2 regions of the Caballeronia sp. EK genome follow, and region 1 is predicted to be linked to the other one. Evidence: predicted binding sites of a transcription regulator. Region 1 holds the regulator's gene; the other holds the start of a gene.
What was found. The regulator FliA, encoded in region 1, starts transcription of late flagellar genes. The targets are predictions, from matches to a motif close to CTAAAGTTTNNNNNNNNNNNGCCGNTA.
Positions count from the first base shown of each region.

Region 2: the regulator FliA is predicted to act here: its motif matches at 4,668-4,694, upstream of motA (flagellar motor stator protein MotA).

Region 1 is NZ_JACSUE010000012.1:261-7,825, reverse strand. Features, by position in the region: gene IAG25_RS29955 (thiamine pyrophosphate-binding protein) at 1-1,646, opposite strand, end outside; gene flhF (flagellar biosynthesis protein FlhF) at 1,958-3,760, shown strand; gene IAG25_RS29945 (MinD/ParA family ATP-binding protein) at 3,753-4,670, shown strand; gene IAG25_RS29940 (RNA polymerase sigma factor FliA) at 4,686-5,420, shown strand; gene IAG25_RS29935 (GGDEF domain-containing protein) at 5,422-6,516, opposite strand; gene IAG25_RS29930 (aromatic ring-hydroxylating oxygenase subunit alpha) at 6,707-7,565, shown strand, end outside.
Region 2 is NZ_JACSUE010000006.1:390,107-397,671, forward strand. Features, by position in the region: gene IAG25_RS20310 (MFS transporter) at 78-1,370, shown strand; gene IAG25_RS20315 (MFS transporter) at 1,484-2,956, shown strand; gene IAG25_RS20320 (hypothetical protein) at 3,046-3,213, shown strand; gene IAG25_RS20325 (hypothetical protein) at 3,307-3,579, opposite strand; gene IAG25_RS20330 (helix-turn-helix transcriptional regulator) at 3,710-4,528, opposite strand; gene motA (flagellar motor stator protein MotA) at 4,790-5,662, shown strand; gene motB (flagellar motor protein MotB) at 5,681-6,661, shown strand; gene IAG25_RS20345 (hypothetical protein) at 6,843-7,565, shown strand, end outside.

The sequences.
Region 1 (7,565 bases):
GGAATGCGGATCTCGATCAACGCGGGCAGGCCGGATTTCCGGGCGCGTTCGAATGCAGGCATGAACTGATCCGTCGTTTCGACGAGTTCGCCGTGTGCGCCGAACGCGCGCGCAAACGCGACGAAATCCGGATTCGTCAGCCCCGTCCCATGCACGCGATTCGGGTAATGCCGCTCCTGGTGCATGCGGATCGTTCCGTACTGCGCGTTGTTCACGACGATGAAAATCACCGGCAATTCATATTGCATCGCCGTGGCGAGTTCCTGACTCGACATCATGAAGCAGCCGTCGCCCGCGAACGCGATCACCGTGCGGTCCGGATAAAGCGACTTCGCGGCGATCGCGGCGGGCACGCCGTAACCCATCGCCCCGCTCGTCGGCGCGCATTGCGATCGGAAATGCCGATACGAATAGTGCCGATGCAGCCATGTCGCGTAATTGCCCGCGCCGTTCGTGAGGATCGAATCGGCGGGAATCGTTTCCGCGAGCTGGCGCATGATTTCGCCGAGCTGGACATCGCCGAGCATCGGACGCGGCGTGCGCCATTCGAGATACGCGGCGTGCGCGGCCTCGGCCTCGCCATTCCACGCGATATTCGCGGGCGGCGTCAGGGCCGCGAGCATCGACGCGATTTCCGGCATGCCCGAGACGATCGGCAGATCGGCGCTGTACACGCGCCCGAGTTCCTCCGCGCCCTGATGCACGTGGATGAGCGTCTGCTTCGTCTTCGGGATGTCGAGCAGCGTGTAGCCGCCCGTCGTCGATTCGCCCATGCGCGGGCCGAGCACGAAGAGCACGTCGGCATCGCGCACGCGCGCGGCGAGCGCCGGATTGATGCCGAGGCCGACATCGCCCGCATAGTTCGGATGCTCGTTCGACAGCGTGTCCTGATAGCGGAATGCGCAGCCCACCGGCAAGCGCCATTGCTCGACGAAGCGCGCGAAGTCCTGCGTCGCCTCAAGCGTCCAGCCGCTGCCGCCCGCGATCACGAACGGCTTCTTCGCGCTGGCGAGCAGTTCGCGCAACCGGTCGATCTGCGCCGCCGACGGCGATGCCGCCACGCGCTGATAACGCGGCGCGGGCGGCGCTGCGGCGACCGCTTCGGTCAGCATGTCTTCGGGCAGCGCGAGCACGACCGGACCCGGACGGCCCGAGGTCGCCGTGTGAAATGCGTGGCTCATGTATTCCGGCACGCGGCGCGGATCGTCGATCTGCGCGACCCATTTGGCCATCTGCCCGAACATGCGCCGATAGTCGATTTCCTGAAACGCCTCGCGGTCCATGTGATCCCGCGCGCATTGGCCGATGAGCAGGATCATCGGCGTCGAATCCTGAAACGCGGTGTGCACGCCGATCGACGCGTGCGTCGCGCCCGGCCCGCGCGTGACGATCGCGACGCCCGGTTTGCCCGTCAGCTTGCCGACCGCTTCGGCCATGTTCGCCGCGCCCGCCTCGTGGCGGCAGACGATCGTCTGAATCTGCGAGGTTTCGTCGTGCAGGGAATCGAGCACGGCGAGAAAGCTCTCGCCGGGCACGCAGAACACGCGCTCGACGCCGTGATGCACGAGCGCATCGACGAGAAGACGCGCGCCGGTAGTTTGATTGTCGGGAGAAGCGGATTGCGCGGAGGGGACAGCGGACGCCATGCGAAGAACTCTCCTGTGAGTGTCCGGATCGTCGCGGATGCGGGCCGGACCGTGAGCGAATTGCCCTAAAGCTTACGCCGTCGGGCGAGCACGCGGCCAGAAGCAAAGCGGAATTTTTTCCCGGCGCGCGCGGCCTGTTCGCGCCGTCCGCGGCATTTCCATCAGCCGAAATACCCCTTTTTCTCGCCCCTTATCCAGCGATGGAGAAAGGGTGGAGTTCGCAATAATGGCTTCACTGAAAAGCGGACACGGCAACGAGCCAAGCGGGTCCGCCTCGCAAAGATCGCAGTTTCACCTCATCGGGGGCAAGTTTGAACATTCGTAAATTCATCGGCGCGAACAGCCGCGACGCATTGCGCCAGGTTCGTGAAGCGCTCGGCCCCGATGCCGTGGTGCTGTCCAATCGCACGCTGGATGATGGTTCCGTGGAGATCGTCGGCGTCGCGGACAGCGATATCGCGTCGATCTCGCCGGCCGCGAAGGAACAGGCCGTACGCTCGGCAGGCTCGTCGCGCGCCGCGCTGGCTGCCGCGGCCGCCGCGCTGCCGGCTAAGCAATCCGCCGCGAATCCCTACGCGAGCGGCGACGTGTTTTCGTCGGTCTTCGGCGCGAACACCGACGCCGACGATGAAGACGATTTCGCGCACGAACACGAAGCCGCATCCGACGAAGAAGCGCCGCGCACGATGGCCGACTCGAACCCGTGGCTGATCGAGCATGCGAAGCGCATCGCGCAGCAGGCGACGATGCCGTCGAACCGTCCGCTGACGGCGTCCGCCGCGATCGCTCGCGGTATGGGCGTGCCGGTCCCGGTCGCCGCGTCGGAAACGCGCGCCGACAGAACGCCGGAAGCAGGCAAGTACGCGATTCGCCAGCAAGCGCATGCGCAAGCGAACCGCGCGGAAGCCATCGCTCAGGCGCGCGTTCAATCGAAGGTCGAAACGCCCGACTGGGCACGCGAAGCCGCGCAGGTCGCCGCACGCCGCGCCGCGCAGAAGATCAACGCGAGCGCGCCGCACGCCGAAGCACCGGCGGCGAGCACCGCGCCGGCTGCGCAGGAAGGCGCCTTCGAAGGTCTGCCGGCGAACGCGGCGGCGGTCGTGACCGAAGCGATCCGCGCACGCATGGAGCAGGTCGTCAACGAAACGGTGATGAACGAGCTTTCGTCGATGCGCTCGATGATGGAAGAGCACTTCTCCGGTCTGCTCTGGGGCGAGCGCCAGCGCCGCAATCCGACGGGCGGCGCGCTGACCAAGCGTCTATTCGCCGCCGGTTTCTCCGCGCAACTCGTCCGCATGATGGTGGACAACATGCCGGAGATGGAAAGCGTGGAAGGCGCGCTCGAATGGGTGCAGGAAGTGCTCGAATCGAACATCCCGGTGATGGATAGCGAAGATGCACTGATGGAACGCGGCGGCGTGTTCGCGCTGATGGGCCCGACGGGCGTCGGCAAGACGACGACCACCGCGAAGCTCGCGGCGCGCTGCGTGATGCGCTTCGGCGCGAGCAAGGTCGCGCTGCTTACGACCGACAGCTACCGGATCGGCGCGCACGAGCAACTGCGCATCTTCGGCAAGATTCTCGGCGTGTCGGTTCACGCGGTGAAGGACGCCGCGGACCTGCAGCTCGCGCTTTCCGAGCTGCGCAACAAACATATCGTGCTGATCGACACGATCGGCATGAGCCAGCGCGACCGCATGGTCTCCGACCAGATCGCGATGCTGTGCGGCGCGGGCCATCCGGTGCAGCGCATCCTGCTGCTCAACGCGACGAGCCACGGCGACACGCTCAACGAAGTCGTGCAGGCATACAAGAGCGCCGCGGATCAGCCGCCGCTCGCGGGCTGCATCCTGACCAAGCTCGACGAAGCGACGAATCTCGGCGGCGTGCTCGATACGGTCATCCGCTACAAGCTGCCGGTGCATTACGTGTCGACCGGCCAGAAGGTGCCGGAGAACCTGTACGTCGCGACCAAGCGTTTTCTCATCAAGAGCGCATTCTGCATTCCCCGCGACGGCTCGCCGTTCGTGCCGCAGGACGAAGAAGTGCCGGCGCTGCTCTCCGCATTGTCCGCGCGCGCCACGACCGAACTGCATGGGGTGCACTTTGGATAAGTTCGTGCTCGACCAGGCGGAAGGTCTGCGACGGCTGCTCACGCGTGCCGGTTCGCGCGTGGTGGCGGTTGCGGGCGGGCCGGCGGGCATCGGGTGCACGTCGGCGGTGGTGAATCTCGGCGCGGCGCTGTCCGTGCACGGCAAGGATGTGCTCGTGATCGACGAGCATCAGGACGCGGGATCGGTGAGCCGCATGCTGGGTTTGTCCGATGCAGGCACGCTCGCCGCGGTGATGTCCGGCCGCCGCGCGCTCGCCGATGTCGTCGAGCGCACGCCGTTCGGCTTCTCGCAGATCGCCGCACCGCGCGACGAGCGCATCAGCCACGACGCCGCGCAGTGCCGCGCATTGCTCGATGGTCCGGCCGACATCGTTTTGATCGATGCGCAACTGGACCGTCACGGCGCGCTGTCGACGCTCGCGGCTCAGGCGCATGACTTTCTCATCGTGACGCGGGTTGCCGCGTCGGCGATCACCGAGGCGTATGCGTGCATGAAGCGCCTGCACTACGCCCATGCGATCGGCCAGTTCCGCGTGCTCATCAATCACGTGCAGAACCCGGCCGACGCGGCGGTCGCATTCGACAACCTGTCGGGCGTCGCGAGCCGGTATCTGGCCGTGTCGCTCGTGCAGGCAGGGTATGTGTCCGAGGATGCGCGCGTCGCTCGGGCAAAGGAACTCTCACGCTGCGCAGTCGAAGCGTTCCCGGCCACGGCCGCGGCACGCGACTACCGCGCGATCGCGGCGGAGCTCCTCCACTGGCCGATGCGCCCCGCGCCGTACATGCGCGCGGCGAACGGCCAGCCAGACGCGCGAATTCCGGTTGGCGACTCTGAACAGGGCGGGCGGGAGGCGGCGCATCGTGTGGCCGCGCTTCACGACTTTGCAATGAGCAGCACGGCGTCGATGTGATCAAGATAGGTGACCATGATGTATAACGCCCAAGGCAAACTCTCACAGTCGGACGTCCTGACGAAATATGCGCCGCTCGTTCGTCGGCTGGGGCTTCAGCTCGTCGCCAAGATGCCGGCGAGCGTCGATCTCGACGATCTCATCCAGGCCGGCATGATCGGTCTGCTGGACGCGGCGAGCCGCTACAAGGAAGATCAAGGCGCGCAATTCGAAACCTACGCGAGCCAGCGCATTCGCGGCGCGATGCTCGACGAGCTGCGCGCCAACGACTGGCTGCCGCGCAGCATGCGCAAGACGTCGCGCGAAGTGGAATCGGCGGTGCATAAGGTCGAGCAGAACCTCGGCCGCTCCGCGAGCGAGACGGAGATCGCCGAGCACATGAAGATGCCGCTCGACGAGTATCAGTCGATGCTCCAGGATCTGCACGGCAGCCAGCTGATCTACTACGAAGACTTCGACCGCTCCGCCGACGACGAGCCGTTCCTCGACCGCTATTGCGTCGATCGCTCGGATCCGCTTTCGGCGCTGCTCGACGACAGCCTGCGCGGCGCGCTGATCGAAGCGATCGACAAGCTGCCCGAACGTGAGAAGCTGCTGATGAGCCTTTACTACGAACGCGGCCTGAACCTGCGCGAAATCGGCGCGGTGATGGAAGTGAGCGAATCGCGCGTGTGCCAGCTGCACAGCCAGGCGGTCGCACGTCTGCGCACGAAGCTGCGCGAGCAGGCGTGGACGAGTGTCGAGGCCTGATTCAGTTCGTTTCGAAGTCGCGCGTTTCGGCGAAGACCGTTTTCCCTTCGCCGAGACTTTTTGCGCGATACATCGCACGATCGGCGGCGCGCAGCACGGCGGTGATGCCGGATTGCTGCGCGCTCGTCGCGCTCGAAAGCAGACACGCGCCGATGCTCGCCGATACCGACACCGGCCGCTCCTGCACCGATGTCATCGCGTCGAGAATCGAGTGAATGCTGTCGGCCACCGATAGCACCGCCGCGCGGTCGCGCACCTGATGTGCAAGCACGACGAACTCGTCGCCGCCCAGACGCGCGATGGTGTCCGACTTGCGCATGCGCTTCGCGAGCGATTGCGCGAAGGCTTGCAGCAGCATGTCGCCGACGGCGTGACCGTAGGTATCGTTCACTTCCTTGAAGCCGTCGAGATCGATGAGAAGGAGCGCGGTGGCATCGTCGCCGCCGGTTTCGCGCGCGGTCATCGCACGATCGACGATCCGTTCGAGCGCGTATCGGTTGGACAGGCCCGTGAGCGGATCGGTCGATGCCTGACGCGCGAGATCGCGATTCGCATTGCCGAGGCGATCGACGAGTACGCTCAAATACACCGATGCGCCCAGCACGCTCAAACCCAGCCCGATCGCGGCGGGAAGATTGGCGCGCCACCACGGCTGCCAGACGCCGAGCGCCATCACGACGATGAGCGCCGTCGCGCATGACACCGCGAGCGTGCGCTTGCCGTAACGGCATCCCGAGCCGATCAGAAACCAGAACATCACCCAGATGAGCGGCAGCGCGATCGCGCCGCCCGCTGCAAGCGCGAGCCCGAGCAGCGTTTGATCGGCGATGGTCGTGACCGTGAGACGCTTCTCCGACGGCGTGCTCATGCGGTTGACGATCAGCAGCGTGGCAGCACCGTAAGACACGTAGAGCGCGATGAGACGCGCGACCGCCAGTGCATCGTAGGAAGGGCGGAGCCACGCGAAGATGCCGTAGGCCAGAAGAACCGCCGCTCCCATCCAGACCCGCAGCGTGGCCTGCTCGCGTTCGGGATTCCGGTGCTCGGACCATGCGAAGGCATAAGGCCGGCGTGCCGGTTGATGCGCCTGCTCCATACTGAACCCCTGGATGGTGATTTCTTTCTTTTATCTTGCTGTCTTTACTGCGGCCCCGTCGCGTGGCATCGACTTTATGGCGTGGTATCGAATTGCGCCGAGCGAGCGATCCGCTATTTTGCAACGTTTTGCGAAGACGCTGTGTTTCGTGTAATAACGGCTTTCGCACTTCTATTTCCGATTCACCGTGATGCGCGACGAATCCATTTCTCTGGCCGGCGAATGGCTGCCGGTCTGCAATAGCGAAGACGTCCCCGAAGGCGGCGCGCGCGGCTTTGTCGTCGCCGATGAGTGCATCGTCGTGTGGCGCGACGGTAGCGGCGCGGCGCATGTTTGGCGCGATTACTGTCCGCATCGCGGCGCGCAGTTGTCGCTCGGGCACGTGATGCGCGATCAGATCGTGTGCCCGTATCACGGCTGGCGTTACGACATCGAAGGGCAGTGCTTGCGGATTCCGTCGAATCCTTCGTTGCGTCCTCCGAAGCGTGCCTGCGCGACGACATTCGTCAGCGAGGAGAAGTACGGCGTCGTGTGGATGTGCTTCGGCGAGCCGGCCTACGCGCTCGATTTCTTTCCCGAAGCCGCGATTCCCGGTGGCCGGCGCATCAATCTCGCGCCGCAGACGGTGAGGTCATCGGCGCCGCGCGTCGTCGAAAATTTTCTCGATATGGCGCACTTTTCGTTCGTGCATGTGGGGATTCTGGGCGAGGACGCGCATACGGAAGTGCCGGATTATGAAGTCGTGCAGACTGCCGATGGCGGACTGGAGGCGCGGCAGTGCCGATACTGGCAACCCGCGGGGATTCCTGGACAGGGCGGCGGCGCGATGATCGATTATGTGTATCGCGTGAAGCGGCCGTTGATCGCGAGTCTCACGAAGATGGCGTCGGGCGGACAGGGTGCGCTGCATATCATGCTGGCGGCGTCGCCGGTGACGCAGACGGAAACGCGCGCGTGGCTCGTGTCGATTCATGAGGACGACGCGACGCATTCCGATCAGGCGCTTTACGACTTCAATATGGAAATACTGATGCAGGACACGCCGATCG
Region 2 (7,565 bases), on a different contig from region 1:
GTCGTCATCCCCGCAGGGCAAGGCCTTGTCCTACCGCGCATCACGCGTGGCTTTTCCACTCACGGGTTCTTTTTTCGATGCAGGCAACACCTCTGTCCGACGCCCCCCGCGCGGCCGGCCGTGCGCTCACGCGCGGCGACTACAAGACGCTCACGCTCGCCGCGCTCGGCGGCGCGCTCGAGTTCTACGACTTCATCATCTTCGTGTTCTTCGCGCCGGTCATCGGCCAACTGTTCTTTCCGCCGACGATTCCTGACTGGCTGCGCCAATTGCAGACTTTCGGCATCTTCGCGGCCGGTTACCTCGCGCGTCCGCTCGGCGGAATCGTCATGGCGCACTTCGGCGATCTGCTCGGCCGCAAGCGCATGTTCACGCTCTCCGTGCTGCTGATGTCCGTGCCGACGCTCCTGATGGGCCTGTTGCCCACCTACGCGTCGATCGGCCTGATGGCGCCCGTGCTGCTGCTTCTGTTTCGCGTGATGCAGGGCGCGGCGGTCGGCGGCGAGGTGCCGGGCGCGTGGGTGTTCGTCTCCGAGCACGTGCCGGGCCGTCATGTCGGCTATGCGTGCGGCACGCTCACGGCCGGTCTGACGGCGGGCATCCTGCTCGGTTCGCTGATCGCCACGGCGATCAACAAGTCGTTCGCGCCCGCCGAAGTCGCCGATTTCGCATGGCGTCTGCCGTTCCTGCTCGGCGGTCTGTTCGGACTGTGCTCGGTCTACCTGCGTCGCTGGCTGCATGAAACGCCGGTGTTCGCCGAGTTGCAGAAGCGCAAGTCGCTCGCGGCGGAGATCCCGCTCAAGGCGGTGCTGCGCGATCACGGCCGCGCGGTGATCGTTTCGATGCTGCTCACGTGGATGCTGTCGGCGGCGATCGTCGTCGTGATTCTGATGACTCCGACCTTGCTCCAAAAGCAGTTCCACATCGCGCCGGCGACGGTGCTCGTCGCGAACTGCGCGGCGACGCTGTGCCTCACGATTGGCTGCGTGCTCGCGGGCGCGATCGCGGGCCGCATCGGCGCGGGCAAGACCATCTTCATCGGCGGCGTGGCGCTTGCCGTGTCGTACTGGCTGATGTTTCAGCAAGTCGCGCTCGATGCGTCCGTGCTGCTGCCGTGGTACGCGCTCGCGGGCTTTTTCGTCGGCGTGATCGGCGCGATTCCGTTCGTGATGGTGAAGGCGTTCCCGCCCGCCATCCGCTTCTCTGGCATCTCGTTTTCGTACAACGTCGCGTACGCGGTGTTCGGCGGACTCACGCCGATCGTCGTCTCGCTGATGATGAAATCGAGCCCGATGGCGCCCGCGGTCTATGTCGGCGCACTCTGTGCGGTCGGCGCGCTGACGACGTTCTTCATCAGGGAAGCACGCTGATTCAGCGTTGACGTCGTTGGGAAAATGGCGCGCCGCTCACCCGGCGCGCCATTTTTCATTCGACTTCCACGTTTCAGCCCATGCCGAAACATCGAACGCGCGACGCGCTTACGATGAACGGCATGAACTCGAACCTTTCCTCATCCGAAACGCATTTGTCCGCGCGACAGATGCTCGTCGTCACGGCGACGAGCGTCGGCTTCGTCGTCTCTCAACTCGATGTCTCGATCGTGAATGTCGCGCTCGCGAGCATCGGTCACGACCTGCAAGCGAGTGTCGCGAGCCTGCAATGGACCGTCGACAGTTACGCGCTCGCCTTCGCCGCGCTCATGCTCTCGGCGGGCTCGCTCGGCGATCGCTTCGGCGCGCGGCGCATGTTCCTCGGCGGCCTCGCGCTCTTCGCGCTGGCGTCGCTCGCGTGCGCCTTTTCGCGCGATGTGACCCAGCTGATCGCCGCGCGTGCCCTGCAAGGCATCGGCGCCGCGGGGATGCTGCCGAATTCGCTCGCGCTCCTGAACGCGTCATGCGGCCACGACCGCCGCCTGCGCGCGCGTGCGGTCGGACTTTGGACCGCGGCGGGCGCGGTGTCGATCGCGGCGGGGCCGATCGTCGGCGGTGTGCTGATCGCCGCGTTCGGCTGGCGCAGCATCTTCTGGGTCAATCTGCCGATCTGCGCGGCAGGCATCGCGGCGACGCTCGTGTGGGTCGAGAAAACGCGCGCGAAAGACCGTGAACATGCGGGCGGCATCGACCTGCCCGGCCAGGCGCTCGCGATCGTCGCGCTCGCTGCGCTGGTCGGCGCGGTGATCGAACTGCGTCCGCTCGGACCGGCGCATCCGCTCGTGATCGGCGGACTTCTGCTCGCGCTGGCGGCGGGCGGCGCGTTCATCGCGGTCGAACGAAAAAGCCGCGCGCCGATGCTGCCGCTCTCGCTCTTCGCCGAGCGCACGTTCAGCGCGGCCGTCGTCTTCGGTATCGGCGTGAATCTCACCTATTATGGAATGGTCTTCGTTTTGAGCCTGTATTTGCAGCGTGTGCTCGGTCATACGCCTTTGCAGACCGGTCTCGCGTTCCTGCCGCTGACGGGCGGCTTCCTGATCTCGAACCTGGCGAGCGGCCCCGTCGTGGCGCGCTTCGGCTCGCGTGGCCCGATGATCGCCGGCGCGCTGCTCGATGCCGCGGGCTTCGCGGCGCTCGGCTTCGTCGATGCGACGACGCCCACGGCCGCGCTGCTCGTGCCGTTCCTGCTGATTCCCTCCGGCATGGGCCTCGCGGTTCCGGCGATGACGACCGCGCTGCTCGGCACCGTCGGCCAGCAGCGCGCGGGCACGGCGTCGGCGGTGCTCAATACCGCGCGGCAGGCGGCGGGCGCGATCGGCGTCGCGGCGTTCGGCGCGCTTGCGGCGCATGGCGACGGCGCGCCGAGTGCGGAACATATCGTCGATGCGGTGCGCTGGTCGGCGGCGATTTCCGTCGCGCTGTTGCTGGCCGCCGCGCTGATCGCGCGCCACGTGCGCAATCCGGCGAGCGCGAAGACGGAAGCCGCGAAACGCGCGTGCGGCGCGCTTTCCGACGAAGCCGAATGAAGACGGGCGGCAGCGGGAACGCACGTTGCAGTGTCAGGGCAAAGCACGCTGGAAGATCCATCCATTGACGGAAGATTCAGGAGATCACCATGTCGACGATGCCTCGCTCCCCCGAAGAGCCTTTCGAACCGGACCCGGACAAGCTGCTCGATCCGGACGCCCCGCCGAACCCCGACGACCCGGACATGCCCGACGGCCCGGATTCCGCCACGCCGATGGTGCCCGCCGATCCGAAGAACGGCGAGCCGCGCATGTGACCCGCTGAACGACCGGCGAGTTGATAAAGCAATGCCCGCGCGGCCGCATGAGCCGCGCGGGCATTCTTCCTGATAAGCCCGCCTGAAACGCTGCTACAGGCTCGTCGTCTGCACGGTGCCGGTTTCCAGCGCGCGCTCGATCAACGCTTCCTGCTGCGCCTTGCGCACGGCATCGGCGACGAGCGTATCGGGCGCTTCGACTTCCGCCTTGATCGCACCGATGATGCCGTCGGCCTCGACGATCACGAGCGACTCCGCCGAATCCGCGCGGCTGATGATGACCCGCGCCGGTCCGCCACCTTCCGCGATGCTCGCGCAGAACTGCATGTTTTGCCCGCCGATTACCTGCTCGAATGTTTGAATCATCGCTGCCTTCCGCGTTGGTTGGACAAAAGCTGACACAGGCTGCGCACCGTTAGCACGCAGCCTGCCTTCTCATTGATTCGCACATGCGCACCAGGTTCAATTCTGTAAGCATGCGGGCGGCGACGCAAGCTCAACGTCTCGCATCGTCGAGCTGGCGCAGAACGGCGGCTGTGACGTCGTCGGCGGGAAAAAATGCCTCGATCGCGAGTTCGGACAACGTGATATCGACCGGCGTGCCGAAGACCGTCGTCGTGCTGAAGAACGACAGCACGCCGTATTGCGTGCGCATGCGCAGCGGCACGACGACAGGGTCGGTGTCCGCTCGCGTCGCGTGCCCGGCATGGGCGGGCGCGGGATACGCCTCGAGTTCCGCGAAGAGCGCGGCGAGCGTCGCATCGCCCGAGACGTCGATCTGCCGGCGCAGACGCGCGAGCAGATGCGCGCGCCACTCGTGCCAGTTGTCGATCACATCGGCGAGACCTTGCGGATGCATCGACAGGCGCAGCACGTTCACCGGCGGCGCGAGCAGTTCTTGATCCGCCGATGCGACGAGCGGCGCGAACGCCGCGTTGGCCGCGACCATCGTCCAGTGACGATCGACGGCGAGCGCGGGATAAGGCTCGTGCCCCTTCAACACGAGATCGATCGCGCGGCGCGCCGCGGCGAGTTGCGGATCGGCGAGCGCGCGCTCGCGATACAGCGGCGCATAACCGGCCGCAACGAGCAGCGTATTGCGCTCGCGCAGCGGCACGTCGAGTTGCTCGGCGAGACGCATGAGCATCTCGCGGCTCGGCAGCGAGCGGCCCGATTCGACGAAGCTCAGATGACGCGTGGAGACGTCCGCGACGCCGGCGAGATCGAGCTGGCTCAGGCGTCGCCGCTGACGCCATTCGCGCAACAGCGTGCCGACGCTCGATTGCATGGCGGAGTGTGCAAGGGTCGAGTTCATGCGAGCGATGTTAGACGAGCCCGTGCGCACGATCCATTACCCGCGACGTAATCGCCTCGAACGCCATGAGACTATATCGCGAACGAACGTAAGATTTACTTCGCAAACATTTGCGCAGAAAAAGTTGCGCGCGTCACCCTAAATGTCCGGTGATTAAAAGCCGATAAGCCCCACAACAAGCGAAACAATGCGTCGCGAGCCGTGCGCGCCTCAATCCCGAGCACGCACGGCTCGCGGCGCCCGGACATTTGCGGAGAAAACATGTTTGTCATCATCGGATGGGTCCTGGTTATCGGCTCGGTGATCGGAAGCTTCATCGGCGTCGGCGGCCACCTCGCCGCCCTCGTGCAACCGTTCGAGCTGCTGTGTATTTTCGGCGCGGCGATCGGCGCGTTCGTCGTCTCGAATCCGACGGCCACGCTCAAGAAAACCCTGCAATCCATCCCGAAGGCCTTCAAGGGCGGCGGCTACTCGAAAGAGAAATATCTCGCGCTGATCGCGCTGCTCTACGAACTGCTGCAGAAGGCGCGCAAGGAAGGGATGATGGCGCTCGAAGCCGATGTCGACGCGCCCGAGTCCAGCCCGGTCTTTCAGAAGTACGAGCACGTGATGGCCGATCATCATCTGCTCGATTTCATCGTCGACTATCTGCGCATGATGTCGGCGGGCAACGTCAACGCGCTCGAAATGCAGGACCTGATGGACGAGGAACTCGAGACGCATCACACCGAAAGCGCGGTCGCGGCCAATGCGATCCAGAAGATGGCGGACGGCCTGCCCGCGTTCGGTATCGTCGCGGCCGTGATGGGCGTCGTGCACACGATGGGTTCGGTCGGTGCAGCGCCCGCGGTGCTCGGCGAGATGATCGCGGGTGCGCTCGTCGGCACCTTCCTCGGCATTCTGCTGGCGTATGGCTTCATCGGCCCGCTCGCGGATCTGCTCAACGCCAAGGGCGCGGCCGAAGCGAAGCCGTTCCAGTGCGTGAAGTCCGTGCTGCTCGCATCGATGAACGGCTATGCGCCGACGGTCGCCGTCGAGTTCGGCCGCAAGGTGCTCTTCACCGCCGACCGTCCGAGCTTCAAGGAACTCGATGACGCGGTGCGCGCAACCAAGATGCCGAAGTCGGCTTCCTAACTTCACGGCATAGACATCATGGCTGAGAAACCATCACGCGATCCGCTGCAATCGGTGCTCGCGCCTACCGTCGTCGTGAAGCGCAAGAAGAAGGCGCATGGCCACGGTCATCATGGCGGCGCGTGGAAGATCGCCTACGCCGACTTCGTCACCGCGATGATGGCGTTCTTTCTGCTGATGTGGCTGCTCGGCTCGACCTCGAAGTACGACAAGGAAGGCATCGAGCAGTACTTCAATACGCCGCTCTCCGCGCTCTTTGGCAACGATGGCGGCGCGTCGGCGCATACGAGCGTCATCACGGGCGGCGGCAAGGACTTGTCGAGCACGCGTCCGGGTGAAGGCAAGAAGAGCCAGGCGCAGCCCGTGCCGCAATCGATCGCGCGCGCGGCCGTCGCGATGGAAGACTTGCAGAAGCTGCAGCAGCTCAAGCAGAAGCTGATGGCGCTCATCGAGCAGATGCCCGCGTTGCGCGCGTTCAAGGATCAGATTCGCATCGCGATCACGAGCGAAGGACTGCGCATCGAGATCGTCGATTCGCTCAAGCGGCCGATGTTCGCATCCGGCAGCTCGAAGATCGAAGGTTATGTAACGACGATCCTGACCAACATCGGCGCATCGCTGAACGATGTCGATAACCGCGTATCGATCGCGGGGCATACGGATGCGGTGGCCTATTCCGGCAGTCAGGCGGGCTATTCGAACTGGGAACTCTCGAGTGAGCGCGCCAATGCGGCAAGACGGGCGCTCGTCGCGGGCGGCATGAAGGAAAGCAAGGTGTTGCAGGTGCGCGGACTGGCCGACGTGCTGCCGCTCAACAAGGATGTCGTCGATGAGCCTACGAATCGGCGGATCAGTATTCTCGTGCTGAACAAGGCGGCCGAGCAGGCGTTCTTCCGCGATGGCGGACGGACCACGGTCGATGAGACGCGGCCTGTCGATGCGGCGATTCCATCGGCAGTGGCGGCCAAATCGAATGCGCCGGTCGCGGTGGTGAAGTAGGGATACGCCGGATCCGGTCAAAGCGCCATGCCTGCAAAGGCATGGCGCTTTGCTTTGCACTCGACATTCAGCAGCGTGGTCCGCGCATCTAAAGTTTTCCGCCGATGTTCCGTTAACCCCTTGTCGGTGCGCCGTAAAGAGAGCCGCAGTCCGTGTCTACTACAAAGACCCACAATACGCTATGAAACTCTTATCGAAGCTGATGCTGCTCGCCCTGCCCATACTCGCCGCCTGCGGAGGCGGGGGCGACGATCAGACTTGCAAGACCGACCTCGGCACTTTGACGAAGTCCTGCGTCCCCAATCCTTCCCACGCGTTGCCGGAAGGCATCTGGTACGGCTCAGTGAATTCGTCGCAGTCGGTTGCGGCACAGACCATCGTGCTCGAAACCGGCCAGTACTTCAGTATCTATACGCAGAACGGTTCGTTTGTCTGGCTGATCGAAGGCATCATGACGGCAACGGACGGCGCGTTCACCGATCCGGCGACTGTCGGCTTTCACACGCTTGGCGCGATTCGCGCCGGCACGCTGTCCGGCAACTTCACCGCGAAGAGCGCGCTCACGGCGACGACGAGCCTCTTCGTCAGCCCGGATACGACCGCCACGAGCTTCAACGGCAACTACAACGCGACATACGACACGCCGATCGCCATCAGCGACATCGCGCGCGCGTGGACCAGCGGCACGGGCGTCACGCCGGTCTCGACGATCACGGTCGCCGCCGACGGCACGGCCAAGGGCACACAGAACGCGTGCACGTTCACCGGCAGCTTCAAACCGCGCTCGACTGGCAAGCATCTGCTCGACGGCACGCTGAATTTCACGGGCTCGTTATGTGCTCTCAGCAACGTGTCGGTGTCCGTCGAAGCGACTGTCGTGAACGGGCAGCTCACGATCGTCGGC